2 regions of the Alkalihalophilus pseudofirmus genome follow, and region 1 is predicted to be linked to the other one. Evidence: a T-box and tRNA genes for the amino acid it is inferred to sense, from the RefSeq annotation. Region 1 holds a T-box; the other holds one or more tRNA genes.

Region 1 (15,512 bases):
TGTCAGACGACGATCATGTTGTAGGAATGGATATTTTAGAAGAAAACCATCAAGTACTTATTGTAACCGAAAACGGCTACGGAAAACGAACGCCTATTGAGGAATATCGTGTTCAAAATCGTGGTGGTAAAGGGATTAAGACATGTAATATCACCGAGAAGAATGGTTCACTCGTATCCTTAAAAGTGGTGTCTGATGAACATGATATTATGATTATTACGGCGAGCGGTATTATCATCCGTATGCATGTTGAAGGAATTTCAACGACTGGACGTAATACACAAGGAGTTACTTTAATTCGAGTGAATGAAAAAGAAGAAGTAGCAACTGTAGCTCGTGTTGATATTGAAGATGAAGAAATAGAAGAGATTGATGAAGTCGAAGGGAACGACGAAGGAGCTTCAGAAGAGGTTACTTCAGAAGAAACTGCCTCAATAGAAGAGCAAGAAGAACCTTCTATGCCTGAAGCGGAAGAAGATCTTGATAAGGAAGAATAACAACCAAAAACATCCGGGAGTACATCACTCTCGGGTGTTTTTTTATGTTGAAATATAGATGTGAGATAGGTCTTTTTAATTTTATTTGACGTTTATTGATATATAAGTACCTTAATTTGTTAAATGTCGTATAATATAAGGATAAAAGAACTAGTCCTTATTAATTAGAAGGAGGGAGAGTGTATGAAAGTGTTACCGACGCAGCTAGAGGAAGGGTGTATTTTATCTGAAGCTGTAATGGGACAAACAGATATACCGATTATTCCTAATAAAACCATTTTATCTTCTCAACATATATCCGTGCTTCAAACATTTCTAATCTCTTCGGTTGAAGTTGAATCAACCTTAGCGAATGGTGAAAAGTTTTATCCAATTGAAGCAGTCAAAGATTCACCAGAAGAATCGAATGATCAAATAAAAGATCAATTAAATGTTGAATCAAAAAGAGATATAGAATTCATTAATTATTACCATGACACGGTTAAACACTATACAAGGCTTTATTCTGAATGGCAGTCAGGTAAAAGGGTAGAGATTGTGGCAGTGAAAAAATGTTTTATTCCTTTTATTGAATATATGATAGATCACCCGAAGAATTTCTTAAACATGCATCAACTAAGTCAAAAAGATGGGTATATGTATCATCATGCCGTAGCTGTTGCGTGTTTAGCTGCCTTTCTAGCAAAAAAACTTCACTACCCAAAGACAGACTGGATGCAAGCAGGGATCAGCGGGGCGTTAGCTGATATAGGAATGATGAGAATTCCAAATCGAATCTTATCTAAAAAAGGCCCTTTGTCTTCATTAGAATTAAAAGAAGTGCAAAAGCATCCTATATACAGCTATAACATGTTAAGCCAAATAAAAGGAATATCTAAGCCTGTATTATGGTCGGTTCTTCAACACCATGAGCGAATTGATAAGAGCGGTTATCCATTAGGAAGCAATGAAGCTAAACTACATCCTTTAAGTCAAGTAGTGGCAGTCGCAGATGTATTTCACGCTATGACATCTGATCGTATCTATAGTAGGAAGCAATCACCGTATAAAGTGATTGAACATCTGTGTACTGAACAATTTGGTAAGTATGATCATAGAATAGTACAAACATTAAAGAATAGTTATGAGCAGCTCTCTATCGGAATGAAGGTTCGTCTGCAGAATGGTGAGAGAGCAGAGATCGTCTTTTTTCCGAGTCAACATGTAAACAATCCTATGGTGAGAAGACTGGGAACTGATGAAGTGTTCCAATTAAAAAGTGAGCAATTCTATGATATAGAAGAAATGATTTAAGAAGATGAGAGTATTCTCGTCTTTTTTTATTTTATTTTTAAAAAGGGTTGCGTTTATTTTAGATTCTGTGTTATATTATTACTTGTCGCTGAGACACACCACAACAACAAACGAAAACAACTTTTAAAAAAGATGTTGACGAAACGTTGATGTGATGGTATATTAGTTAAGTCGCCAACGAGCGGCGGACGAAAAAGTTCTTTGAAAACTGAACAAAAGCCAAGCGAAATAGAGATACATGATATCTCGTCAATGAATTATTTTTGAGCTTAATCAAACACTTTTATGGAGAGTTTGATCCTGGCTCAGGACGAACGCTGGCGGCGTGCCTAATACATGCAAGTCGAGCGGACTGATGGGAGCTTGCTCCCTGATGTTAGCGGCGGACGGGTGAGTAACACGTGGGCAACCTGCCTGTAAGACTGGGATAACTCCGGGAAACCGGGGCTAATACCGGATAACCCGTTCCACCTCATGGTGGAGCGGTAAAAGATGGCCTCTGGCTATCACTTACAGATGGGCCCGCGGCGCATTAGCTAGTTGGTAAGGTAACGGCTTACCAAGGCGACGATGCGTAGCCGACCTGAGAGGGTGATCGGCCACACTGGGACTGAGACACGGCCCAGACTCCTACGGGAGGCAGCAGTAGGGAATCTTCCGCAATGGACGAAAGTCTGACGGAGCAACGCCGCGTGAGTGATGAAGGTTTTCGGATCGTAAAGCTCTGTTGTTAGGGAAGAACAAGTGCCGTTTGAATAAGGCGGCACCTTGACGGTACCTAACCAGAAAGCCACGGCTAACTACGTGCCAGCAGCCGCGGTAATACGTAGGTGGCAAGCGTTGTCCGGAATTATTGGGCGTAAAGCGCGCGCAGGCGGTCTCTTAAGTCTGATGTGAAAGCCCACGGCTCAACCGTGGAGGGTCATTGGAAACTGGGAGACTTGAGTACAGAAGAGGAGAGTGGAATTCCACGTGTAGCGGTGAAATGCGTAGATATGTGGAGGAACACCAGTGGCGAAGGCGACTCTCTGGTCTGTAACTGACGCTGAGGCGCGAAAGCGTGGGGAGCAAACAGGATTAGATACCCTGGTAGTCCACGCCGTAAACGATGAGTGCTAGGTGTTAGGGGTTTCGATGCCCTTAGTGCCGAAGTTAACACATTAAGCACTCCGCCTGGGGAGTACGACCGCAAGGTTGAAACTCAAAGGAATTGACGGGGGCCCGCACAAGCAGTGGAGCATGTGGTTTAATTCGAAGCAACGCGAAGAACCTTACCAGGTCTTGACATCCTTTGACCACTCTAGAGATAGAGCTTTCCCCTTCGGGGGACAAAGTGACAGGTGGTGCATGGTTGTCGTCAGCTCGTGTCGTGAGATGTTGGGTTAAGTCCCGCAACGAGCGCAACCCTTGATCTTAGTTGCCAGCATTCAGTTGGGCACTCTAAGGTGACTGCCGGTGACAAACCGGAGGAAGGTGGGGATGACGTCAAATCATCATGCCCCTTATGACCTGGGCTACACACGTGCTACAATGGATGGTACAAAGGGCTGCAAAACCGCGAGGTTGAGCGAATCCCATAAAGCCATTCTCAGTTCGGATTGTAGGCTGCAACTCGCCTACATGAAGCCGGAATTGCTAGTAATCGCGGATCAGCATGCCGCGGTGAATACGTTCCCGGGCCTTGTACACACCGCCCGTCACACCACGAGAGTTTGTAACACCCGAAGTCGGTGAGGTAACCTTTTGGAGCCAGCCGCCTAAGGTGGGACAGATGATTGGGGTGAAGTCGTAACAAGGTAGCCGTATCGGAAGGTGCGGCTGGATCACCTCCTTTCTATGGAGTATTTAACTCTAGTCGATGTATGATCTTACGATCATATACGCTTTGGATCTTTTGTTCAGTTTTGAAGGAACTATCCTTCAATTAGATACTAATTCTCACCAAGTTGAGTAAGGGTTAGTACTTGGTTCTTTGAAAACTAGATAATGAAAACGGACAAAGAGAAACGAGAAGATCGAGGATACGATCAAATGAGTGCTCGGATCGTACATCGGTACGTGAGAACACGAATTGTGAAGTAGACGAAGAGATTCGAAGTTTATCTGAAGTCCATGTAAACATATTTGTTCATCGGTATCTTTTAATAGAGAAGATTGAACGAGCATGTCAAGAATTCAACAACCTTTTTTAAATTTTGGTTAAGTTAGAAAGGGCGCACGGTGAATGCCTTGGCACTAGGAGCCGAAGAAGGACGCGACGAACGGCGAAACGCCTCGGGGAGCTGTAAGTGAGCTTTGATCCGAGGATATCCGAATGGGGGAACCCACTATTCGTAATGGAATAGTACCCATACCTGAATACATAGGGTATGAGGAGGCAGACCTGGGGAACTGAAACATCTAAGTACCCAGAGGAAGAGAAAGCAAATGCGATTACCTGAGTAGCGGCGAGCGAAACGGTATCAGCCCAAACCAAGAGGCTTGCCTCTTGGGGTTGTAGGACACTCTATACGGAGTTACAAAGAAATAGGATAGGCGAAGCGATCTGGAAAGGTCCGCGACACAAGGTAACAGCCCTGTAGTCGAAATTCTATTTCCTCCTGAGTGGATCCTGAGTACGGCGGGACACGTGAAACCCCGTCGGAATCCGGGAGGACCATCTCCCAAGGCTAAATACTCCCTAGTGACCGATAGTGAACCAGTACCGTGAGGGAAAGGTGAAAAGCACCCCGGAAGGGGAGTGAAACAGATCCTGAAACCGTGTGCCTACAACTAGTTGGAGCCCGTTAATGGGTGACAGCGTGCCTTTTGTAGAATGAACCGGCGAGTTACGATGTCGTGCAAGGTTAAGCTGATAAGGCGGAGCCGTAGCGAAAGCGAGTCTGAATAGGGCGAATGAGTACGCCGTCGTAGACCCGAAACCGTGTGATCTACCCATGTCCAGGGTGAAGTTCAGGTAACACTGAATGGAGGCCCGAACCCACGCATGTTGAAAAATGCGGGGATGAGGTGTGGGTAGGGGTGAAATGCCAATCGAACTCGGAAATAGCTGGTTCTCCCCGAAATAGCTTTAGGGCTAGCCTCGAGGTTGAGAGTTTTGGAGGTAGAGCACTGATTGGACTAGGGGTCCCCACAGGATTACCGAATTCAGTCAAACTCCGAATGCCAAAAACTTTTACTCGGGAGTCAGACTGCGAGTGCTAAGATCCGTAGTCAAGAGGGAAACAGCCCAGACCATCAGCTAAGGTCCCAAAGTATACGTTAAGTGGAAAAGGATGTGGAGTTGCCCAGACAACCAGGATGTTGGCTTAGAAGCAGCCACCATTTAAAGAGTGCGTAATAGCTCACTGGTCGAGTGACTCTGCGCCGAAAATGTACCGGGGCTAAACGTATCACCGAAGCTATGGATTGACACCTTAGGTGTCAGTGGTAGGGGAGCGTTCTAAGTGCAGCGAAGTCAGATCGTGAGGACTGGTGGAGCGCTTAGAAGTGAGAATGCCGGTATGAGTAGCGAAAAGAGGGGTGAGAATCCCCTCCGTCGAAAGCCCAAGGTTTCCTGAGGAAGGCTCGTCCGCTCAGGGTAAGTCGGGACCTAAGCCGAGGCTGAAAAGCGTAGGCGATGGACAACAGGTTGAAATTCCTGTACCACCTCCTCACCGTTTGAGTAATGGGGGGACGCAGTAAGGTAGGGTAAGCGCACTGATGGATATGTGCGTCCAAGCAATTAGGCTGAGAAGTAGGCAAATCCGCTTCTCGTGAAGGCTGAGTTGTGATGGCGAGGGAAATTTAGTACCGAAGTTCCTGATCCTCCACTGCCAAGAAAAGCCTCTAGCGAGGTGAGAGGTGCCCGTACCGCAAACCGACACAGGTAGGCGAGAAGAGAATTCTAAGACGCTCGGGAGAACTCTCGTTAAGGAACTCGGCAAAATGACCCCGTAACTTCGGGAGAAGGGGTGCTCTGGTAGGGTGTATGCCCGAGAGAGCCGCAGTGAAAAGATCCAAGCGACTGTTTAGCAAAAACACAGGTCTCTGCGAAGCCGCAAGGCGAAGTATAGGGGCTGACACCTGCCCGGTGCTGGAAGGTTAAGAGGAGGGGTTATCCCTTACGGGAGAAGCTCTGAATTGAAGCCCCAGTAAACGGCGGCCGTAACTATAACGGTCCTAAGGTAGCGAAATTCCTTGTCGGGTAAGTTCCGACCCGCACGAATGGTGTAACGACTTGGATACTGTCTCAACGAGAGACCCGGTGAAATTATAGTACCTGTGAAGATGCAGGTTACCCGCGACAGGACGGAAAGACCCCATGGAGCTTTACTGTAGCTTGATATTGGATGTTGGTACAGTTTGTACAGGATAGGTAGGAGCCTTGGAAGTCGGAGCGCCAGCTTCGATGGAGGCGTCGGTGGGATACTACCCTGACTGTGCTGACATTCTAACCTCGAGCCGTGATCCGGTTCAGGGACAGTGTCAGGTGGGCAGTTTGACTGGGGCGGTCGCCTCCTAAACAGTAACGGAGGCGCCCAAAGGTTCCCTCAGAATGGTTGGAAATCATTCGTAGAGTGCAAAGGCAAAAGGGAGCTTGACTGCGAGACCTACAAGTCGAGCAGGGACGAAAGTCGGGCTTAGTGATCCGGTGGTTCCGCATGGAAGGGCCATCGCTCAACGGATAAAAGCTACCCTGGGGATAACAGGCTTATCTCCCCCAAGAGTCCACATCGACGGGGAGGTTTGGCACCTCGATGTCGGCTCATCGCATCCTGGGGCTGAAGTAGGTCCCAAGGGTTGGGCTGTTCGCCCATTAAAGCGGTACGCGAGCTGGGTTCAGAACGTCGTGAGACAGTTCGGTCCCTATCCGTCGCGGGCGTAGGAAATTTGAGAGGAGCTGTCCTTAGTACGAGAGGACCGGGATGGACACACCGCTGGTGTACCAGTTGTTCCGCCAGGAGCATCGCTGGGTAGCTACGTGTGGACGGGATAAGTGCTGAAAGCATCTAAGCATGAAGCCCCCCTCAAGATGAGATTTCCCATGGAGTTAATCCAGTAAGACCCCTTAGAGATGATGAGGTTGATAGGTCTGGTGTGGAAGCATGGCGACATGTGGAGCTGACAGATACTAATCGGTCGAGGACTTATCCAAATTATTCTTGACGTATGTTTACACATTATCTAGTTTTGAGAGAACCATCTCAATTCTATAGCTTGGTGGCGATAGCAAAGAGGTCACACCCGTTCCCATGCCGAACACGGTCGTTAAGCTCTTTTGCGCCGATGGTAGTTGGGGGCTTCCCCCTGTGAGAGTAGGACGTTGCCAGGCAGATAAAACACAATCCATTAGGATTGTGTTTTTTAGTATGCATAAAGGGATAAGGAGCGCAAAAGAGCTTAAGTAGGAGAGGAAGGGTTAGCTAGGACGTTGTCAGGCAGTCTCCCCGTCTCAATCAACTGACCCAATAAACAACAAACTCAATACAATACCACATGACAATGAGACCAATAGCTCGTAAACCGGTGCAAAAAACAACCTTTGACGCAATGAGCCTCAGAACCCGAGCAATTACAAGGAATGCCGACGTAATTGCACACTTAACTCACGCAATAACGTCCTCAATCCGCGCAATAGGTATAGACACCGTACAAGCTACAGGTAACAAGTTACGAAGCGATCTTATCATTGGCCTCAATCACGCTTAAGTAACCCTACAATAAGAGCTGGCACTCTATGTTGAGCATAGTTCACATATTGGGTGATGAAGGGGAGGTCATTACCATCAAATGTATGCAGCAGCTCTCCCCACCACTCTGTTTCATACCGGCAGATCATGCTGAGGTTGTATAATAATAAATAATGTACTAATACTTCTGGCAAACGTAAATGACTTTCTTTCGTTTTAAAAAGATGAGGTATATTATCTTGATCGAATATAAAAGGAAAACCATTAAGAGTTGATGGTTTCTTAGAAAAAGGTATGGAAATATATCTTTTATCTTCTTCAATAGAGGCTCCTTTTTTATACCACGGTTGTTGCTGGTAGTGAATAAACTGGGTAAATCGATTTGCGGTCATGTGATAAGTATCTAAAATATTGGAAGAGAAACGTATCACTGACGTTTCGTATATGCCTTTTTCTAAGTATTTAGCGTAGTTAAACTGTTTAAAAAGGGTTTGCATTTCTGGTAATTGCTGCAATAAAGATGTCATTTTTATTTTCTCATAATCCAAATGTTTCATGTGAAACATTTTTTCTAGTAAATGAGAGAACAGTCCATTTCGTTGGATTTTCACTTCATCATCTAAAAACGTAAAACCTGATTTTTTACGTTTTCTCGTTGTTACCCCATGAGCTAAGACTTGCGAATTTGCAGGATATGTGGGGTCTTTTGTGAGTATAGCTGCTTTTAAGAATTGAACAAGTCCATAAAATAAGAGCATCGGTTTTAACTCCATAGGAGCCATACCAGCTTGTTCTGTGTAAAGCTGTCCGTGTTTCAAGTGATAAATGAATGTATAGCAAGTGTTAAAGCTCTTTGTTTTTGGCTGCTCAATATTGGTCTCTTCATATGATTTTGTTAAATAAGATCTTGTGAAGGCAGCTGAATAGAATGGATCGAGCTGTTTATAATAGTGAGTCAATATGATCACCACCTTTTTCTGTTTATTGGGAAAAATCGCACTTTATATGACTTCTTGACAGTAGTTTGCCCAGTTGATAAGCTACTAATAATATTTTCAAGCATGATTTATGGAAACTATATTTTATGAATAAACCTTTTGGGGAGGATGAATGTACTAATGTGGGAGAATAAATTTCAAAAAGAGGGTTTAACGTTTGATGATGTATTACTAGTTCCTGCTAGGTCAGAAATATTACCTCGTGATGTGTCGGTGAAAACGAAGTTATCGGAGAATCTTCAATTAAATATCCCGTTAATTAGTGCAGGTATGGATACGGTAACCGAAGCGGCAATGGCGATTGCTATGGCACGTGAAGGTGGTCTTGGAATCATTCATAAAAACATGTCAATTGAAGAGCAAGCTGAACAAGTTGATCGTGTTAAACGTTCAGAAAGCGGAGTTATCACAAATCCATTCTTCTTAACTCCTGATCGTCAAGTGTTTGACGCGGAGCATTTAATGGGAAAATACAGAATCTCAGGCGTACCAATTGTTGATGAGGATCAGAAGCTTGTTGGAATTTTGACAAACCGTGATTTGCGCTTTATCGAAGATTATTCAATTCAAATTGATGAAGTTATGACTAAAGAAGATTTAGTCACTGCTCCTGTTGGGACAACACTTCAGGAAGCTGAATCAATTTTACAGAAGTACAAAATTGAAAAGCTTCCGCTTGTTGATGATGAAGGAATCTTAAAAGGGTTAATTACAATTAAAGATATTGAGAAGGTTATCGAATTCCCTAACTCGGCCAAAGACTCCCAAGGAAGATTGGTTGTAGGTGCTGCAATCGGTGTTTCTGCAGACGCTGATACTCGTATTGCTGCTTTAGTAGAAGCTGGTGTAGATGCGATTGTTATTGATACAGCTCATGGTCATTCTAGAGGGGTACTAGACAAGGTTAGTGCAGTTCGTGAACAATATCCTGACTTAACAATTATTGCAGGAAACGTGGCTACAGCAGAAGCTACAAGAGATCTAATTGAAGCGGGAGCAGATGTAGTAAAGGTTGGAATTGGACCTGGTTCCATCTGTACAACACGTGTTGTAGCAGGAATCGGTGTACCGCAAATTACTGCTGTTTATGACTGTGCTACAGAAGCCCGCAAGCATGGTGTACCGATTATTGCGGACGGCGGAATCAAGTATTCTGGAGACATCGTAAAAGCATTGGCAGCCGGTGGACATGCTGTTATGTTAGGCAGTCTTTTAGCTGGAGTGAGTGAGAGCCCTGGCGAGCGAGAAATTTACCAAGGCCGTCAATTTAAAGTGTACCGTGGCATGGGTTCTCTTGGTGCAATGGAAAAAGGAAGTAAAGATCGCTATTTCCAAGAGAATGCACAAAAGCTTGTACCAGAAGGTATTGAAGGACGTATTCCTTATAAAGGGCCGTTAAATGATACGATCCACCAGCTTATCGGCGGAATACGTGCTGGGATGGGGTACTGCGGAACAGCTACATTAGATGATTTACGTAATGACGGGCAGTTCATCCGTATTACTGGAGCAGGCTTACGTGAGAGCCACCCTCATGACGTTCAAATTACGAAAGAAGCTCCAAACTACTCAGTATAATCCGTTTAAAATAGTTCACAAAAAAGGTATAAAGACTAAGATAGATAGGGCCTTCCCTATCTATTTTTTTATGGATTGTTGTGATAAAATAACGCTTATGTGAGAAAAATGTGGAGGTGCGATTGTGAAATTGTTAGGTAAGAAAAAATGGGTTGCCGCGTTCATGTCATTTATTTTAATGGCTACGCTTATAGTACAACCAGCAACAGCTGATGCAGCGCTTGATTTAGATGCAGAATCAGCTATTTTAGTAGAGGCAGAGTCTGGTAAAATTTTATATCAAAAGAATATAGATGCTGTTTTACCATTGGCAAGTATGACTAAAATGATGAGTGAATATTTAATTTTAGAGGCGATCAGTGAGGGGCGTATTAGCTGGGATCAGCAAGTACCGATTAGTGACTGGGTTAGAACGCTTTCTCTTCAAACCGCTTTATCAAATGTTCCTCTTCGTCAAGATGAAACGTATACAGTTCGTGACCTATATGAATCTGTAGCAATTTATTCTGCAAATGCTTCAACGATTGCTTTAGCTGAATTAATCTCCGGCTCAGAAACACAATTTGTTCAACTGATGAACGAAAAAGGGGAAGAGCTTGGATTAGAAGATTTTAATTTCGTTAATTCATCTGGTTTAAATAACCGTGACTTACAAGGAAATCATCCAGAGGGAACGGGTGCCGAAGCTGAAAATGAAATGTCTGCTAGAGCAACTGCTAAACTAGCATATGCTCTATTACGTGATTATCCTGAAGTGCTTGAAACAGCAAGTATTCCTATGAAGGATTTCCAAGCAGGCCCTGGAGAAGTCATTCCGATGGAAAACTGGAACTGGATGCTTCCAACTATCCGGCCTCAGCACGATTATGAGGGGATTGACGGTCTTAAAACCGGATTCACATCTGCTGCTGGAAATACCTTTACTGGAACAGCAGAGCGAGATGGAATGCGTTTGATCTCGGTTGTCATGCGTACAGAATCACGTGATGCACGCTTTAATGAGACAAGAAAATTATTAGATTTTGGTTTTAATAACTTTAGTACGGTTGAGCTTTTTGATGAAGGACATGTAGTGGAAGGTGAGGAGAGCTTGCCGGTAGCTGCGGGTAAAGAACGTGAAGTCGCTATTTCAAGTGCAGAAGCGCTTTCTGCCGTTGTAAGAAATGGACAAAACGATCAATACAGTGTAGAGCTTGGCCTTGATCAAGAAAAGTTAAATGAAGATGGTGAATTAGTTGCTCCTCTAGAAGCAGGAGAAGCAGTAGGGACTCTTTCTCTTTCATTTGAAGGAGAAGGCGAGGAATTTTTATATTCCGGCCAGCAGGAAGGCGTTCCGATGGTAACTGATACAGCAGTTGAGAAGGCTGGATGGTTCACGATGATGATGCGTGGCATTGGTGGATTTTTCTCTGGGATCTGGAATGCAGCTGTTAATACTGTAAGCGGATGGTTCTCATAATCTGAAGCTGATTGCCATTTAAAGAATGAGCGAGTCTATTGGGAAAAATAGGCTCGTTCTTTTTAAAAAATAATAACAGAAAATTATGCGAACATCTTAGTTTTGCGGTATACTATTAAAGATAAGCAAGTCCAACTAACAAGAACGGTCTAGGAGGAAATACATATGAGTCAAACAGGTACTGATCGCGTAAAACGTGGTATGGCAGAAATGCAAAAAGGTGGCGTCATCATGGACGTTATCAATGCTGAGCAAGCTAAAATTGCTGAGGAAGCAGGTGCGGTGGCTGTTATGGCCCTTGAGCGTGTACCAGCTGACATTCGTGCAGCAGGCGGCGTAGCACGTATGGCTGATCCAACTATTGTTGAAGAAGTTTTAAATGCTGTATCAATCCCAGTTATGGCAAAGGCACGTATTGGCCACATTGTAGAGGCTCGTATTCTTGAGTCTATGGGCGTTGATTATATTGATGAGAGTGAAGTATTAACACCAGCTGATGAAGTGTATCACTTGTATAAGCGTGATTTCACCGTACCTTTCGTATGTGGAGCGCGTGACTTAGGTGAAGCTGCTCGTCGTATTGGCGAAGGGGCTTCTATGATTCGTACAAAGGGTGAGCCGGGAACAGGAAACATCGTTGAGGCAGTACGCCACATGCGTATGATGCAAGCTCAAGTGAAAAAAGTTGCTGGTATGTCTACAGATGAATTAATGACTGAAGCAAAAAATCTTGGTGCATCTTATGACTTGCTTCTTGAAATCAAAGAAACAGGTAAGCTTCCTGTAGTTAACTTTGCAGCAGGCGGTATTGCAACTCCAGCAGATGCAGCATTAATGATGCAGCTTGGTGCTGACGGTGTATTCGTAGGTTCTGGTATCTTCAAGTCAGATAATCCAGAAAAATTTGCACGTGCGATTGTTGAAGCAACGACTCACTTTGAGGATTATGCTCTAATTGCTGAACTTTCAAAAGGTCTTGGTACGGCAATGAAAGGGATTGAAATTTCAACTCTTCAGCCATCTGAACGTATGCAGGAGCGCGGCTGGTAAGAAGCTTAGTTTTTCATATAGAAAGGATACAACGAGATGTTAAAAATAGGTGTATTGGCCCTTCAGGGTGCTGTGCGTGAACATGCTGCTTGTCTTCAAGGTCCTGAGGTCGAAGTCATAGCAGTTAAAAAAGTTGAACAGCTTGATGAGCTCGATGGCCTTGTTCTTCCTGGCGGGGAAAGCACGACCATGCGTCGCTTAATTGATAAATACAACTTTCTAGAACCTTTAAAAGCATTTGCAGAGACCGGAAAGCCTGTCTTTGGAACATGTGCAGGTCTCATTTTAATGGCAAAGGATATTGCAGGGCAGCCAGAGGGTCACCTTTCTTTAATGAATATGACCGTTGAGCGAAATGCTTTTGGACGTCAACGTGAGAGCTTTGAAGCTGATCTTATTGTCACTGATGTGGGCGAGGATGTTCGTGCAGTATTTATCCGTGCGCCGCTGATAAAAGAGGTCGGTGAGGATGTAGAAGTAATTTCGAAGTTTAATGATGAGATTGTAGCAGCTAGAGAAGGACGTTTTCTTGCTTGCTCTTTCCATCCCGAATTAACAGACGATCACCGTTTTCATCAGTATTTTGTCGATATGGTTGCACAAGCTAAGCTAGAAGGTGTAAAATCTGTATAACAGACAATGCGTAGATAGGGAATAGTAAATAAAGCTGCTTCTACAGAGAGCTGACGGCCGGTGTGAGTCAGTGTAGCACTTTTTTGAATCCACCCTTGAGTGAGTGGTGAAGCACTAAGCTGAAGCCATTCCGGTAAAGATAGCCGTTATCTATCTTTAGAGTGGTCTATATTTTATATATAGGCAACAAGGGTGGTATCGCGGGTGCTCTCGTCCCTTCTTCTTAGCTGAAGAGTGGATGAGAGCTTTTTTATTTGTCTAGGCTTGTCAAATAGAAGATTTTATTTAAGGAGGAATAAACATGTTAGATGTAAAACGATTAAGAAATGATTTCGCTGATATAAAAGAGAAGCTTTCAACACGTGGTGAGGACATCTCTGGATTAGATCAGTTTGGAGACCTTGATGAAAAGCGCCGTGCCATTATTGTAGAGGTGGAAGAGTTAAAAAGCAGACGTAATCAGGTGTCACAAGAAGTTGCTCAATTAAAACGTGAGAAAAAAGAAGCTGACCACCTCATTAAAGAAACAAGAGAGGTCTCTGAGAAGGTTAAACAATTAGATGAGGAACTGCGCGGTCTTGATGCAGAGCTTGATCATCTTCTTTTAACGATTCCAAATGTGCCGCATGAATCAACGCCAGTAGGTGAAACAGAAGATGATAATGTAGAAGCACGCAAATGGGGCGAGGTGCGTTCATTTGAATTTGAACCTAAGCCGCATTGGGATCTAGCAACAGACCTAGGTATTCTAGATTTTGAGCGCGCATCAAAAGTAACTGGAAGCCGTTTTGTGTTTTATAAAGGGCTCGGAGCGCGTCTAGAGCGTGCATTAATGAACTTTATGATGGATCTTCATCAAGATGAACATGGCTATGAGGAAGTTCTTCCTCCTTACATGGTCAACCGCACAAGCATGACAGGCACCGGGCAGCTGCCAAAGTTTGAAGAAGATGCCTTCAAGATTCGTGAGGAAGATTACTTCTTAATTCCAACAGCAGAAGTCCCTGTTACAAACATGCACCGTGATGAAATTTTGCAAGCTGATCAATTGCCGATTGCCTATACAGCGTTTAGTGCTTGTTTCCGCTCAGAAGCAGGGTCAGCTGGCCGTGATACACGAGGCTTAATTCGCCAGCATCAATTCAATAAAGTAGAGCTTGTTCGTTTTGTAAAGCCTGAGGATTCATATCAAGAGCTTGAAAACTTAACTGGTCACGCGGAGAAAGTACTGCAATTACTAGAGCTTCCTTATCGTGTCATGAGCATGTGTACTGCAGATTTAGGCTTTACTGCAGCCAAGAAATACGATATTGAAGTATGGATTCCAAGCTATGACTCTTACCGCGAAATTTCTTCATGCAGTAACTTTGAAGATTTCCAAGCGCGCCGTGCGAACATTAAATTCCGCCGTGAGCCAAAAGCGAAAGCAGAGTTTGTTCATACGTTGAATGGATCAGGTCTTGCAGTCGGCCGTACAGTTGCTGCGATCCTAGAGAATTATCAGTTAGAAGATGGATCAATTGAGATTCCTAAAGTACTGCGTCCATACATGGGCAATGTTGAGAGAATCGGGTAATATAAAAAAACCCCTTACAGCACGCATGCTGTAAGGGGTTTTTAGTTTAAACATAATTAGGTTTGCGCTCTCCTGATTCAATTTCTTCCATGTAGTGACATGCTGCTTGGTGGCCTTCTTTCATATAATCGGCTGCACGCAGTTCAGGAGTATCTGTCTTACATTTCTCTGTTGCAAATGGACAACGAGTATGGAAGCGGCATCCTTGTGGAGGATTGATTGGAGAAGGAACATCACCCTTTAAGATGATACGCTCTTTCTTGCGCTCAGGGTCCGGTACAGGGATAGCTGATAATAATGCTTTTGTATAAGGGTGCTGCGGATTATCAAATAATGATTTCTTATCACCGATCTCAACGATGCGGCCCAAATACATTACAATAACTCGATCAGAAATATGACGTACAACGCCTAAGTCATGAGAAATAAACAGGTAAGTCAGCTGAAATTCACGCTGCAGACGTTTTAATAAGTTAATAACCTGTGCTTGGATGGATACATCAAGAGCTGATACAGCCTCATCACAAATAATTAATTTAGGGTCAACAGATAACGCACGTGCAATTCCGATACGCTGACGCTGACCGCCACTGAATTCATGAGGGAAGCGGTCAATTTGGTGAGCACCAAGACCAACTGTTTCCATTAACTCTTTAATACGGTCTGCACGCTTTTCACGTGGAATAACATTTTGAATCTCCATTGCCTCATCAAGTACTTGACGAACCGTTTGACGAGGGTTGATCGATGCATATG
Region 2 (15,512 bases), 1.2 Mb from region 1:
AAGAACATCTTCATATTCTAACTCTAAATAACTCGTCCCAACGATGTCAGAGCGGTCATAGCCTCGTGATAAATAATAGTCTAACTTCTCACGCGGAATAGATCCCGTTGAGCCAAAAATCGTTCTAAATGCCTCACCGAAAACGTAATTACGACGTGAGTCACGCAGAATATCTACCCCCGGAAGCTGATCGAGGTTTTCGCTGATAATATTTGCCTCTTCCTCGGTTATGCCTCGTTTTATACGTTGAGGTGTATTCGCATACCCTCGTGACATCTCACGAAAGATCGCCATCACTCTTTCGTCTTCCGCTGTTAATTCAGCTAAGTGTTCCTCCGTTAGACGATCAAGTTCTAATTGATATTCTTCTGTCGGACCCTCAAGCTCTGCTCTTTCTTCTTTTGTTACAAGCTCAAAACGCCTGTCACTGTTTATTAGCAGCCAAAAGTCTTTACGGTCACGCTCAGTAATCCGGCTTGTATCCACTTCAATTAATTTTTCAAGATCACGCGCCACCTCTAAGATCGCCTCAGATGAGGTCTGTCTTGAAGGGTTTGTATATGTAACGGATAATTCAAGCTGATTTTCTACAACCGGTGTACCGTAGCGATCTAACATAAGACCGCGAGGAGCATCAATTCTTGCTGTCGTGTTACTCGTACGATCTAATACTCTTTCAAAATCTTCACCTTGAACGATTTGAACCATACCTAACCGTAATATTAATGCTGAAAAAAGAATAAATACAGCAAAGAACAGCATATTCAGTCTTGCTGGCACATGTCCTTTTTTTCTTGGTTTATTTTTCCCCATCCGCAAGTCCCCTCATTAATCTATATAATAAAAACACAATTATCTGTATACATGACAATAGACACCTAAAGCAAGGTGTCTAAAATTCATTCTAAAGTATATACCCGCGAATGCCGTTGCTTCAGTTGTTTCATGAACCTACTCAAGTAGGTGGGTGTTCGCAGAACTAATTTCAGCGTCCAGCATAAACTGGCTTGCTGGCATTAGCTCGATGTAGAACTCCCTTTTAAAACGCAAGGTTCGAAACAAGAAGAAGCTCACTAACACGGCAGGCAAAGCTGTTTAATTTGTAAATTTATTATAGCATATCCCTACTTATTGTCAAAGGAATTCACTGCCACTATAGAAGCTTTCACAAATTAGCAACATTATACACTCGTGCCTCCTGTACTTCCCCCGTCGCCGTTTTTCTGTCTTGCAAAACTGTAGCTTTCTCCCCCTCCAGGCTTTGAAAAGCGAACATGTCTTACAAAGAAATAAATGATAAAGTGACCGATTCCAAGAATAGCTAGTACAACAGGAATACTTTTCTCTTCAGGGAATAAAAGTATGGCACCTATAAACGTCAGCACAGATACAATACGGCCGCTATTTAAAAACACTTCCCTGACGACAATATACTCGATCCTCATTTCGGCAGCCTTCCACCCTTTACCGATTACATCATAAGTAAGCGAAATATATGGTACTAATAACATTGGGTACGCAATAGAAATGACGATTCCATACATGATTAATTTCGCAAAGGATAAATCAAAGACAATCAGGTAAATCGCAGCATAGAGAATGGATCCGCCAATTAAAATGGACTTCTTCCGAAAACTCGGCTTCATCAACCTGGTAACAGTATAATAGGCTATAAATTGAACAGCAGAAGCAACAAGCCCATACGTACCGATTGCCAACTCACTGCCTGTTGCAATGTATACCCAAACAACAATGACAAAGATAAAAGTCCCTTCTCTAAGCCCTTGAAAAAAGTGAGCATGGAGGATATGACGCCAATTTGCATTATTTTTTCGTTCCGCTAGAATTTGTCTAAAAAAGAATTTGCCCTCTGCAGCTCTTCTCTTTAAAAGAAAACTCATTAATACAGCTACTACAAAAAGAGTTAGTGATATTCCAAATATGACGGAATACCCTGTAAACTGCTCCATCCTTGTAATAATATATCCTGAAACAATCGGTCCAATCATGCCTGCAAAGGACGTAAGCAAGCCTAAAAATCCATTAAAGAAATCACGCGTTTCCGGTTCAGTGATCTCAAATGTGAGTACATTAAAGGCAAGCCAGTAAAATCCAAACCCTATACCGAGCAGCGCACCTAATATCACTAAATAATGATTCGCAACATCACCTAATAAAAGCACTGTCGTATAAAATCCAGCTAGGAAAATGACCCCTAACCTAAGCACAATCACACGGTCAATTTTCTTCGCCCACCTTCCGGCTAATATAAATGTTAATGGCTGAAAGATAACAGCCGTTAAATTATATAAGGCTAAATCAATAAACTCCCCTGACTGCTTCCACAAATAAACGTTAACAAACGTATTAGAAAGCGCAATACTTAGGGCATATAACCCCCCAATCGTTAGGAGAAGCACTAAATCTCTCGTTACCTCTACATCTCCAAGCAATTTTTGAATAACAGACTTCTTCACCGACTCCACCACCCTTACTCAGTAGTGTGTCTTAACAAAAACCCGTTATACAAAATAAAAGCGGAAAGGGGCGTTTTGCGGCGTCAAGCTTTTCAGGCAGAAACTGGCTTGGCCGCCATTGCCAAACAGTTTTTGAATGAAAAGACCTCGAGCCGCTGCCCATTGAAGCTGGATAAATAAAAGCGGAAAGGGCTTGTTTATGAGCGACAAGTCCTGGACGGCCGGTAATAAGAGGTCGCTTTTTTTACCTCGTTTAACGGTAAGAAGGAACCTCGAGCGAATAGCCCTTGAAGCTGGACAAAATAATAGCGGAAAGGGATGTTTAGCTTTGCCAATAAAAAAAAAGCAAAGCCCGCTTGGACTTTGCTTTTCCTATTATCATTTAGCTTTTGCTTATTATTTAGCTTCTGCGTAACGTTTTGAAACCTCTTCCCAGTTAACTACATTCCAGAATGCGTTGATGTAGTCGGGACGACGGTTTTGGTAGTTTAAGTAGTAAGCATGCTCCCAAACATCTAATCCTAGGATTGGTGTTTTACCTTCCATAAGAGGCGTATCTTGGTTTGGAGTGCTTGTAACAGCAAGCTTTCCGCCATCAACAATTAGCCATGCCCAACCAGAACCGAAACGGTTAGCTCCTGCATCAGCAAATTTTTCTTTGAATGCTTCAAAGCTGCCAAATTCAGAATTAATTGCATCTGCTAATTCGCCAGTTGGTGCACCGCCACCATTCGGGCTAAGGATTTGCCAGAAGAATGTGTGGTTAGCATGTCCGCCACCATTGTTACGTACTGCACCACGAATGTTCTCAGGTACTGCATCAAGGTTACTTACAAGCTCTTCAATGCTTTTGCTTTGAAGATCATCATGTCCTTCAAGTGCTGCATTTAATTTAGTGATGTAAGTGTTGTGATGCTTCCCGTGGTGAATATTCATTGTTTGCTCATCAATATGAGGTTCTAGAGCGTTTGCTGCGTAAGGTAATTGTGGTAATTCGTAAGCCATTTCAAAATCTCCTCCTTATAATGAATACATGTGTAACTTGGGACGTCTTTTCCCAAAAGGCAAATGACTTAATCAACAGTTATGTTTCTTAAGTCTTTCCGCTTCTACATTACCAAAATCTTCTCTTTGTTGCAACGATAATGCACTATTCTTTCGATTTCGCACACCTTTATACATTTCCCACTACCTAACCCCTTTAAACAAGATGGATCATAAATTCATTTCTTGTCCCATAAGAATGTAATAACTTAGCTTTAAAGGAGGATCTAATGTCGTGGATTGAAGCTTTATTCATAGGGTTTATACAAGGAATTTCAGAATTTCTTCCCATCTCAAGCAGTGCTCATCTCCTCATTTTTGAAAAACTGCTTAAGATAAATATGAGTGATAGCCCCTTAACATTTGAAGTGTTTCTGCATTTAGCATCTTTGCTTGCCGTTTTATTGTATTTTAGAAAAGATGTGTTGAAGCTTTTACAGGGTTCTTATCAATATCTTTTTAAGAAAGACCAACGAAGCGAAGGCGATTTCAGATTTACTGCTTTAATGGCCGCCTCTACTCTTATTACAATGATTGTCGGTAAGCTGATGGAAGGTTGGTTTGGAGACTCCATCACCAATACAGCGACGATCGGCGCTGCTCTGATTATCACCGGGATCTTTTTAATCTTAATTGAACATGGTGTAAATGAGGGATTGAGGGGACCAAAGGAAATAACATGGGGGCATGCGGTATTAATCGGGCTCGGGCAGGCATTAGCAGTCATACCAGGCATATCACGTGCGGGAAGTACTCTCGTTGTGGCCCTGTGGTGCGGTTTGAACAAAGAGACAGCTCTTCGCTACTCCTTTTTACTCTCCATTCCGATTATATCTGGAATCACCCTTTTAAAACTTCCTGAGATTATCGGGCAATTTACAGACGGTGTGGGCCTTGAATTATGGCTAGCCTTTATTTCTTCCTTTTTGTTTGCCATAATTAGTATTAAGTGGTTGATTGCCATGGTTCAAAAAGCAAAATTAAGTTATTTCGCCGTGTACTGTATTTCACTTGGTCTTATCACTTGGATATTCTTAACCTAAACATTAAGAAATCGTCATAATTCAGAGCCGCACGTGAATAAAGCGGGCATGGTTATGTCACCCAGCGGCCGGAAATTTAATTGTATGTTTTCAATCAGTTTATGCGCTAATTAGAGAAGTGATTGCGCGGGTGGATCACAGAATTGAATCGATTGATCGCTTAATTGCGTCACTCTGCTTTTATTGCGGCGGTTCAAACTCCAATTGCGTCACTCTTACACCAAATTGTATCGTTTCAGAGCTGAATCGCTTCCATTTGCCCTCGCCTAATATAGTTATTCAACACAAAAGAGCTGCCCGAGGGGGCAGCTCTTTTTCTATGTAAATCAATTATCATTATGTATGGCGGAGGAAGAGGGATTCGAACCCCCGCGCGGTTTAACCCGCCTGTCGGTTTTCAAGACCGATCCCTTCAGCCGGACTTGGGTATTCCTCCGCAATATAAAACTATGGTGGACCCTGTAGGACTCGAACCTACGACCGATCGGTTATGAGCCGACTGCTCTAACCAACTGAGCTAAGGGTCCTCGTATGGGGCGACTGATGGGAATCGAACCCACGAATGCCGGAACCACAATCCGGTGCGTTAACCACTTCGCCACAATCGCCATTTGTTTATGATAAGTAATAAGGATAGCGGCGGAGGGGATCGAACCCCCGACCTCACGGGTATGAACCGTACGCTCTAGCCAGCTGAGCTACACCGCCATAATGGCTCCACAGGTAGGACTCGAACCTACGACCGATCGGTTAACAGCCGATTGCTCTACCACTGAGCTACTGTGGAATATGTTATGTATCATCCGTCTTTTGTTGAAGACAAGAATTATAATACCAACCAACGGAGATAAAGTCAATATGTTTTTTTATTTTTGTACGCTTATATTTCAAAGAGGTACAACACTTATTAGACGCTTGTTCATTATAGCATAACTCACCTTTAAAAAGTTCCAGTTCCACTCACATTCCATTAATGAATTGGCTGCTTTAAATCAATCCTGTTAACCAATTCCTATCACACAAAAAAAAGAAGCTGCCCCGCTAGGACAGCTCCAAATGTTAGCGAACTTCTCCAATCACTGCTTCAGCAATATTCACTGAGTGGTCACCAATACGTTCTAAGTTACTAACAATATCTACAAACACAATGCCTGCTGCGCCTGAACATCTTCCTTCATTGACGCGGGCAATATGCTGTTTACGGAGTTTGCGCTCCATCTTATCAATAAGATCTTCCTTCTCAAGAACAGAACGGGCTTGATCAGTATCTCCGTTATCTAGGGAGGAGATAGCTTCTTGCAAAGTAGAGATCGTCAAATCAAACATCTCACGTAAGTCACTAATCGCTGTATCTGACATGACTACTTTATGAGTCTTTTGATAATCCTTTAGCTCTACAATATTTTCTATGTGATCACCAATACGTTCAATATCACGGACAGTATCCATAAGCATGGAATGCATCTTAGAATCTTGATCAGATAACGAACGTGATGAAATTTGAATAAGGTATTCTGTGATTTTACGGTCTAAGTTATTGATCGCACTTTCAAACTGTGTCGCCATTTCGGCATGACGTTTCTGTCCATTCTCTAAGTATTGACTTACTTCAATAAGTCCTTTCTCAGAGAAATCGGCCATTCGAATAACCTCTTGCTTGGCTTGTCCTAATGCAATAGCAGGTGATCTTCCGATAAAGCGAGGATCTAAGTGCTTCGCTTTATATTCAATGTTGTACTCATCACCAGGCACAAGCTTTGTCACAATAACAGCCAACAAGGCTACAAACGGAAGCTGAATCAGCGTGTTTGATACGTTGAATATCCCATGTGCAAAAGCAATTGTCATCGGACGGTTCAACCCTAGTTCTACCGCTAAGAAACTTACTAAGTTGTAGAACAGCGGAAATACAATTAAAACAATAACTGTACCGATCAAATTAAAAATTACATGTGTTAATGCTGCACGTTTTGCCGCAACAGATGCGCCAATCGCAGCTAAAATAGCTGTAATCGTTGTCCCGATATTATCTCCAAACAATACCGGAAGCACAGCATCTAAGGTCATCGCCCCTTGATCGTATAGCTGCTGCAAGAGTCCAATTGATGCGCTGGAACTTTGTACGGCAACTGTAAAAATAGTACCGATCAACACACCAAGCAGCGGATTATCTGCCATTTGAACCGTTAAATCAGCAAATGCTTGCAGTTCTCGCAATGGCTTTAACCCTTCTCCCATAAGGTCTAACCCGTAGAATAATGCACCAAATCCAAAGATAACTTGGCCGTAATTATTCACTTTCTTCTGTTTAATAAAGAAGATCAAGGCCGCCCCTACAGCAATGATTGGCAGTGAGTAGGCTGAGATTTTAATACCGATAATGAACGCTGTTACCGTCGTTCCAATATTAGCACCCATTATTACACCGATCGCTTGCTTCAATGTCATAAAACCAGCATTAACAAGCCCAATCGTTAAAACCGTTGTACCGGTACTTGTTTGAAGCAATACAGTAACAAATATCCCGGCAAAAACCCCCATAACAGGGTTCGTCGTAAACTTGTCCAATAAGTCACGCAGTCTCTCCCCTGCTACTTTTTGAAGGCCGTCCCCCATGAATTTGATCCCAAAAAGGAATATTCCGAGACCTCCAAAAAACATGAACAAAAGTGTCTGTAAATCCACTTAATCTCATCCCCTCATTTTAGAAAGTCATTCCTATTTAATTTTTCGACTTTCGACAAACCTCAACAATGACACCCCATCTATTATTAAGCATTTATAAACATTTTGTAAATATGATTTTTTAAAAAATTTTAAAGCATCTTGAACATTCGCCAAATAATGCTTGTTCACGTATTTGAAACTTGTTGATTTTAACGGCTTCAGATAGAATATGTGTTGATATGAGAGGAGAATAAAATGAACGCTTTCCAATTTTTCTATAAAAGCCTATTTGATAAAAAAGTAATAGCATACAGCCGGTTTCAGCCTATCACAAAAGCACTGCTGCATGTTTTGATGGTTGTGTTTATTGCATGTATACCTTTTATTGTCTCTTTAATAATGACGTATGTATCCAGCATAAACCAGCTAGAAGAGAGCCTTGAAAACGACATGCCAGCCTTTTCACTAAGGGACGGCGAGCTGCAAGCAGAGGTGGATGAACCCTATGTAAATGAATCCCTGTCTGAAGGTGTCTTTGTCCTTGACCCAAATAATCAATTAACTACCCAAGACCTTGAACAGCTTGGCGAAGGAATTATTTTTCAACAGAATGAAGCGCTCCTATTCAGATATGGTTCAACACATTCTGTTAATTATTCTTTAATAGGGCTCCAAGAGGTCAGTGACACAGAGCTTAACGAGCGGCTAACTGATATTAAAGGATTCCTCCCGTTATTGCTCGCTATCATATCATTGCTTATGTACAGCGGCGTATTAGGACTTGCTTTTCTCGGGATAACAATCTTGGCCTTTGTTGCTTTATTATTTAGAGGTACCAGAAAAAACATTCAGTATCGTCATATGTGGTTAATTACAGCTTATGCGATGACCCTTCCTGTGATCTTATTTGCTTGGGCAGACGTTTTTATAGGAGGCATCCCTGGATACTTCTTAGTTTTGGCTGTACTTTGTATGATTGTCTATGCGCTAAGCGCTATTCCAAAACCAAAACAAAAAACCAAGTGATGAGCCTGATCAGGCCTCATCGCTTGGTTTTTCTTCGTTAATCTTCTTTACCACAATTCGTGTCCCATCAACATCTGTGACTTTCACCGTCATATTTGCCTCAAGCCATTGTCCCCCGCTTGTTGCACTATAATGTTTATCTTCAATTTCGACCGTTCCCGTAGGCCTGAACGCACTAAGGGTTCTACCTTCTTTACCTACCAGCTCTCGGTAATCTTCTCTTAAAGAGTTATATCCCATATCTCCTGTCAAACGGTCTTTTAACGTAAGACGAGCCCAGAGATCACGAGATGGAAATACTTTCAAAAATAAACCAGAACTAAATCCACCTACTAAAAAGCCCATTGATACTAAAATACCATAAATTAAATCTGGTGCAGGCAAAGCTAGACCTGTAATCATAAGAAGCACACCTAATAAGGCGACTGTCCCATCAGTAATTACTTTACCATCTACAATAATCAGTGCTAAACCAACGACATAAAGAATGACGACCCAAAATCCTACGTCACCCGCTAGGTGATAAGAGAAATACATAGCCATAATGGCCACACCGAGTATCGCGAAAATCCCTCTCATTCTAACAAGAAGTTCACCAAATAAGAATAATGTGCCTAAAAAGACTACAAAAAAGCCGATTGTTGCGGAATCTAGCCATTCCATATAAACGTCCCTCCTCTTTTTATGTATATACGAAAAGAAATAAAAATTGTTTCAATTTTTTGGTTATATATAACGATGAATAGTTAAATCGTTCCCTTGGTCAAGATAATCATACAACTACATGATAATACAGATCAATTCAGGAGGTATTGAAATGAAAAAAGCAGGAAAAAAGATGATTGAAAAAGCGAAAAAACAGTCAGTCAAACCCTTCGAAAAGACAGTCCCTGCATACATACATCGTACTACACCTTATCGTTCTGTGTAAAAGAAAAAGAGAGGGAACCCTCTCCCTCTCTTATGCCTCAGATGTAAATAGTCCTTTAAGTGCTTCAATTAACTGAGCGATCACTTCTAGAAAACGACTAATAAAGTTCTGCGTGTCTTCACGTGCTAAAAATTCACCTAAGTTATCGCGGACTTTAGAGATTTGATCTTGTACCTGATCCCAGTTAATATTTAAGTCCTTCATTCGCATGAATAATGAAACCAGTCCATCAAGTTCTTGCTCTGTCAGTTCAATCCCAAGTTCTGCTGCAATCCGTCTGATAAGTTCTCTAAGATCCTCTTCAGATTCTACCGGATTATTTGCAATTTCTTCTTTAATTCGGTTCATAAGTTCAGTAGCTTCTTCTACCCCGATCGACTCGGCAAGCTCTGCCGTACGGACCATTTCTTCGTTCGCTACTTGCTTTTGCTCTTCAGGAATCTCAATTTCAGCTGCAATTTCATACGCTTTAATCAGACCTGTTAAAGCAGCTGTCCCTGAAACAGGGAATGGAGCTGTGACATAAATTTCAGCATCTTCCACACCTGCAGTTACTAATGCGTTCGCATACATGCCTTCAGATACCCATGTAATATTATTCGTTTCTACATTGATTCCAGCCCCTTGCTCCGCCAAAGTGATCTTTGTAGAAGATAAGGCACGCGTACCAATTTGTGAGGAGCTAATATAATCACCCAAGTATTCTCTTTCTTCTTGGTTACTGACTGTAATAATCTCTGTCTCTTCAGTCTCATTCATTTCAGCTAAAATCTTTTCTCGATCAGCTGGTGATAGATTTTCCCCCAATGTGACAATCACGTCTCCAGGTGCAGCGTCTGCTAAAGCAGCTGCTGGCAAGAGCATTGGATACAATAACGTAAACACGAGAACAAGCGACAGCAGTTTCTTCCATGAGTGTTTCAAATTAATCTCTCCTTTATTCTGACCACTTACCGGCCATACGGCATTCATCATTTACCAACTATTAGCAACTATATAACGAATGCTCTACTCATTAGGAAACAGTTTTTACAGAAAAAAGAAAAGGGACTTTAGATCTATCTTTTATTCATTCTCATGAAGTTTGATGGGTTTCACATGTTTTCCCAATTGGCAGACACGTCCAATTCCATACTAAAACCACACATGTCACACCTGCTAAAAGTAGGATGTTAAAGCTCATTTGCATACGGTCATCTAACCATACACCAAAAAAGTACGGTCCAAAAGCAACGCCAAGAAAACGGACCATAGAATAAATGGAAAAGATCATTCCTTTTATCTGCTGATTGACAACAGCAGCCACAGCCGCACTGCATCCCGGCAACAGAAAGCCAAGTCCGATTGAAAGAAGGCTGGTTAGCAGTAAATCACTTAAGAAGCCGCTTGTAAAAATAAAAACCAATGCCACCAAAATGAAAAGCAATAAACCTGTCAAAATACACCTTTTAATTTGATCTGCATTTTTCAAAGCATACTTACCTGTCAAAAGGGAACAAACTGTTAAAAGAAGTAATGGTACCGCTAATACAAGACCTTTGATTAACCCATTAGAAGAATACATTCCTTCCCATTCATAAGAAAGTAAAAAGAGAAATCCGAACAACAAAAACATTCCGGCACCGCTTGCTAAAAAAATAGGCATCAGAACATTTCTTTCACTTTTAATAAACTGAATTGCTTCTCTGATCATCCCCTTGCCTTTTTCTTGGCGCACAGCTTCATTTTTCGGAATAACTAAATAAAAGCCCATAAATGCTAAAAGGGCTGCCGCTAAATACACAACAAAACTGTAATACCATACTCCAAGTAATACCGCTCCTCCTATGACAGGACTGATCACTTTTCCAACCCCATTAAAACTTTCAATTGATGCTAGCGCTTGATTCCGTTTATCTCCTTGAAACAATTCCGCTGCAAGCACCATCGCAATCGGCGTCACTCCTCCTGCTCCAATCCCTTGAATGAATCTTCCGGCAAGAATCGCTTCAAACGATTGAAAAACAGAGCCAGCCCCAGAAATGATGCATCCTAACATGACAATCAGCAATGAAACCATCACTATATTTCGTCTGCCATAACGATCACTCAATAGGCCGCTAACAGGAATAAACAGTGCAGAAGGAACAGAAAAGATCGTTAAGATTAATCCAGCTTGCGCGGTCGATACCCCAAGTTCAGCTTGCATAAATGGGAGGACCGGTATGAACATGGAGTTGCCAAGAACCATCACAATAGGCAGAAGTCCAATTATAGTAAGCACTAACAACGGACGAGCATTCTCTGTTTGTTTCAATGTATTCACCACGCCTTTTTTTATGTCCATTCATTTTTAAATAGCTTGTCATACTTTTCCAAGATCAACATACACTTATAGAAAGAACGATTGTCTGTCGTGTGATATTTCATCTAAATGGCAGGAGATCCTGAGGGAGGGACAAGCATGAAACGGATTGGATTCGGACTTATTATCCTGATCATCCTTTATAGTGTTTATTATGATCTAACGATTGGCACTTTACCCAATGGCCTTACAGCAGCACCTGAGGAAACGGTTGAAATTGAAGAAGCGGAGTCTGTCATGACCAATGAAGTAAGCGAAGAACCAGTGATTACAGAACCATTTGTTGAAGTGGTCGTTGAACCTGGGTATACCGTTCTCTCAATTGTTGAACATTTACATGAAGGAATTGTTCCCTTCCCTGCCTCCATTCAAGAAGTCATTTTTGATTTCAAACACTTGAATCAAGGGATTGAGCCTGAAAACATTCAAATAGGAGAAACGTATAAGTTTCCTTATTACGGCAATCAATGACTTTCTTCTTGCCAAATCGAAACGCTCATTGATAGAATGAATACGTATCTCATGAGTGACTAGGCAAAAATGGCTGAAACCATTTTTGTTATAAAAGGAGCGATTGGTCAATGACCGAATTAACACATCGTACAAAAACTCGTCCAGTTAAGGTCGGTAATTTGACGATTGGTGGAAACAATGAAGTAGTTGTTCAAAGTATGACTACGACCAAAACACATGACGTTGAAGCAACTGTTGCAGAAATTAAACGATTAGAAGAAGCGGGCTGTCAGGTTGTTCGTGTCGCTTGTCCAGACATGCGTGCAGCGGAAGCTATCGCTGACATTAAAGCACAAATCTCTATTCCACTAGTAGTTGATATTCATTTTGATTACAAATTAGCTTTAAAAGCTATTGAAGGCGGAGCAGATAAAATCCGTATTAACCCGGGTAATATCGGCCGCCGCGAGAAAGTTGAAGCTGTTGTTAAGGCTGCTAAAGAAAAAGGTATTCCGATTCGTATCGGTGTAAATGCTGGATCGCTTGAAAAGCGCATCCTAGAAAAATACGGTTACCCAACGGCTGATGGGATGGTTGAAAGTGCTCTTCATCATATTAAAATTTTAGAAGACCTGGATTTCCATGACATCATCGTTTCAATGAAAGCCTCTGATGTGAATCTTGCTATTGAAGCATATGAAAAAGCAGCGAAAGCTTTTGACTACCCGCTTCACTTAGGTATTACCGAATCAGGTACATTGTTTGCTGGTACAATTAAAAGTGCTGCTGGCCTCGGAGCCATCTTAAACATGGGCATTGGTAACACTGTGCGTATTTCATTAAGTGCAGACCCTGTAGAAGAAGTAAAAGTTGCCAGAGAGCTGTTAAAGTCGTTTGGACTAGCGTCAAATGCAGCCACTCTTATCTCTTGTCCTACTTGCGGACGAATTGAGATTGACCTTATCAGTATTGCAAATGAGGTTGAAGACTATATTTCAACGATTAAAGCACCGATTAAAGTGGCCGTTCTTGGATGTGCTGTAAATGGTCCTGGGGAAGCCCGTGAAGCCGACATCGGCATTGCAGGGGCACGTGGTGAAGGACTGCTGTTTATGAAAGGTGAAATCGTGCGTAAAGTACCGGAAGAAACTATGGTCGAGGAATTAAAGCGTGAAATTGATAAAATTGCTGAAGAATATTTTGAAGCACAACGTCAATTAGAAAAAGCATAAGCCACCAGGCTTATGCTTTTTCATTATGGAGTGATAATTAGTTATACTCCTGCTCCCACATCTCCTACCGCTAAAAAAACGGCGAGAAAAAGACGGTCATTAAAATCGACACAGCCCCGATACCAATAGCCCAGTTACCGAGCGAGGTAGAGCCGATACGACGTGATACAAAACCAATAACAATCCCAGCTGCTCCAAGCAATACTGGTAAGAAGAATAACGATAAGATGGAAAGAACAATCGCAAAGGTTCCAACACCACGGCCAGCCGTGACATCATCTTCATTGCTGTAAGCTGTATCTCTGCGTTCTGCTGACTCAACCGTTTGGTCTTCGTCAAAAGGACGCGCACCAGCCATTCCATTTACCGCTGCATACTCAGCTGCGCTTTCTTCTTGGAAGCTCGGTTGAAGTGGATATTCTGAGTTAACAGGTTCCTCTTCTACCTCAGCATGATTTTCTGCCTCTCGTTCTTCTTCTGATAACGCTAGTGAAAGGTCACGGTCATCATCTCGTCCTTCAACATGGTTATTTACCAAAGTTAAAGAACGATCATCCTCATCCAACAAGCGAATGGGTTCATCTTTTGGATGCTTATCATCTGCCATACGAATCCCTCACTTTCAAATTTTGTGGGAGCAGTAATAGTATGACGCCAGCACGTAAAATTATCGGAGTTAATCTTTACAAGTGCAGGAAATGATCTAGACTTCCCTCCCCTCTTTCGTGTAAGGTAGGTATAGAATAAAGAAGTTTGAATAAATCTTTACGAATACTGAGCTATGAGGTGAACCAAATGACAACTAAGAAGAGATTTGGATTGGATATAGATGGAACAGTCACAGATCCTAATACGTTTGTTCCACACTTAAATAAACATTTTAAGCAGTCACTCACTTTAGACGACCTTACACAATACGATTTAACATCTATTCTTAAGATCTCGGAAAAAGAATTTTGGGACTGGATGACTAAACATGAAGGAACCATTTATAGTGAAGCAAAGCTTGCACCTTATGCTGAAAATATTCTTCATAATTGGTCTAGACAGCATGATTTGATTTATATCACTGCAAGAAGACAACACCTTGATGAAATTACAAAGGATTGGTTTGTCTCTAATCAAGTTCCCTTCGATCACATTGAACTTGTCGGGAAACACGATAAATTAGATGCAGTCAGAGAACATAAATTAGATATTTTCTTTGAAGACAAGCATGATAATGCGGTCATGATTGCAGAAGAATTTAATATTCCTGTTATTTTAATGGATACCCCATATAACCGATTAAGCGCTCCTAAAAATGTGATTCGCGCCCACACTTGGCAGGAAGCAAAGGATTGGGTTGATCAATGGATGCTTGAGACTGCAGAAAACTAATAAGAACTCCATGACAAAAAGACGAAACGCATCGTTTCGTCTTTTTGTCTTACTTTTTCGGACGGAATGTATGACAGCAGGTTTCAGCGCTTTTATCTGCTGCATCTCGATGCAGTGCATCCGCATAAGGCTCATCACTAGCTTCCATGTGATAATTCCTATCTGCATGGCTGTCGATCTCCACTAGGATTGATTCTGCCTGACACCGATTCCCTTCTCCCCAAAACGCACAGTTTGCTACATTGCATTTTACAATTGGATTTGCCATTAAGCATCCCTCCTGCTACTAGCATGTTTCACAAACCAAATAAAGAAACCTGTAAGTTGATGGGGCTCTTCCCATGAAAAAAACCCCGCTTAAAGCGAGGGCTTCATTGTGTTTCATTATATTTAATTCCAATGCTACGATCTGCACTCCTCACATTTTCCATAGATCTCAAATTTATGACCGGTCACTTCAAAATCAGGATACATTGTATCAAGTGAATCCATCGGACAGCTATGAATGTGCTTTGTTTTACCACAATCAAGACAAATAAGGTGATGATGATGTTCACTTGTGGCACAGCTAAAGCGGAAGCGTTTTTCTCCTTCAAGTTCCGTAGCTTCTAATATATTTAAGTCACTAAACAACGAAAGGTTACGGTAAATGGTATCAAAGCTTAAACCAGGATACTCATCTTGAAGACTTTCTAATACATCTTTTGCCGATAAGTACCTTTTTTGGTCTGCAAAAAGCTTCAGCATATCCGCCCGCTTATCTGTATGCTTATATCCTTTATTTTTTAATACCGTCATTGCTTGATCAATATTCACGTTTAGCCCTCCTTTGCCACTCATTGATGATCTTTTTAACACCCATTACGATCACAAGCTGTAACATACCCATTACAACAATCATCCCGCCAGTGGCAA

Evidence for each region. The T-box of region 1 lies ahead of serS (serine--tRNA ligase). A T-box ahead of a tRNA ligase gene usually reads a tRNA of that ligase, here a tRNA-Ser.
Region 2: it encodes a tRNA-Ser, which carries the amino acid that the T-box ahead of serS (serine--tRNA ligase) is inferred to sense. The anticodon was not compared.

The regions. Positions count from the first base shown of each region.
Region 1 is NZ_CP117835.1:8,732-24,243, forward strand. It holds gene gyrA (DNA gyrase subunit A) at 1-497, shown strand, start outside; gene PQ478_RS00040 (HD-GYP domain-containing protein) at 681-1,790, shown strand; rRNA gene PQ478_RS00045 (16S ribosomal RNA) at 2,073-3,624, shown strand; rRNA gene PQ478_RS00050 (23S ribosomal RNA) at 3,988-6,927, shown strand; rRNA gene rrf (5S ribosomal RNA) at 6,989-7,104, shown strand; gene PQ478_RS00060 (YaaC family protein) at 7,468-8,430, opposite strand; gene guaB (IMP dehydrogenase) at 8,581-10,038, shown strand; gene PQ478_RS00070 (D-alanyl-D-alanine carboxypeptidase family protein) at 10,202-11,497, shown strand; gene pdxS (pyridoxal 5'-phosphate synthase lyase subunit PdxS) at 11,663-12,547, shown strand; gene pdxT (pyridoxal 5'-phosphate synthase glutaminase subunit PdxT) at 12,584-13,180, shown strand; T-box leader at 13,183-13,401, shown strand; gene serS (serine--tRNA ligase) at 13,482-14,756, shown strand; gene PQ478_RS00090 (ABC transporter ATP-binding protein) at 14,803-15,512, opposite strand, start outside.
Region 2 is NZ_CP117835.1:1,161,146-1,176,657, reverse strand. It holds gene PQ478_RS06070 (peptidoglycan D,D-transpeptidase FtsI family protein) at 1-813, opposite strand, end outside; RNA gene ssrS (6S RNA) at 911-1,091, opposite strand; gene PQ478_RS06060 (MFS transporter) at 1,182-2,477, opposite strand; gene PQ478_RS06055 (superoxide dismutase) at 2,874-3,482, opposite strand; gene PQ478_RS06050 (undecaprenyl-diphosphate phosphatase) at 3,752-4,564, shown strand; tRNA gene PQ478_RS06045 (tRNA-Ser) at 4,908-5,000, opposite strand; tRNA gene PQ478_RS06040 (tRNA-Ile) at 5,015-5,091, opposite strand; tRNA gene PQ478_RS06035 (tRNA-His) at 5,097-5,172, opposite strand; tRNA gene PQ478_RS06030 (tRNA-Met) at 5,199-5,272, opposite strand; tRNA gene PQ478_RS06025 (tRNA-Asn) at 5,277-5,351, opposite strand; gene PQ478_RS06020 (Na/Pi cotransporter family protein) at 5,624-7,249, opposite strand; gene PQ478_RS06015 (DUF1189 domain-containing protein) at 7,487-8,257, shown strand; gene PQ478_RS06010 (NfeD family protein) at 8,267-8,920, opposite strand; gene PQ478_RS06005 (DUF1002 domain-containing protein) at 9,219-10,112, opposite strand; gene PQ478_RS06000 (MFS transporter) at 10,264-11,484, opposite strand; gene PQ478_RS05995 (hypothetical protein) at 11,632-12,003, shown strand; gene ispG (flavodoxin-dependent (E)-4-hydroxy-3-methylbut-2-enyl-diphosphate synthase) at 12,114-13,217, shown strand; gene PQ478_RS05985 (DUF4190 domain-containing protein) at 13,288-13,824, opposite strand; gene PQ478_RS05980 (5' nucleotidase, NT5C type) at 14,013-14,597, shown strand; gene PQ478_RS05975 (DUF1540 domain-containing protein) at 14,647-14,865, opposite strand; gene PQ478_RS05970 (Fur family transcriptional regulator) at 15,000-15,413, opposite strand; gene PQ478_RS05965 (metal ABC transporter permease) at 15,403-15,512, opposite strand, start outside.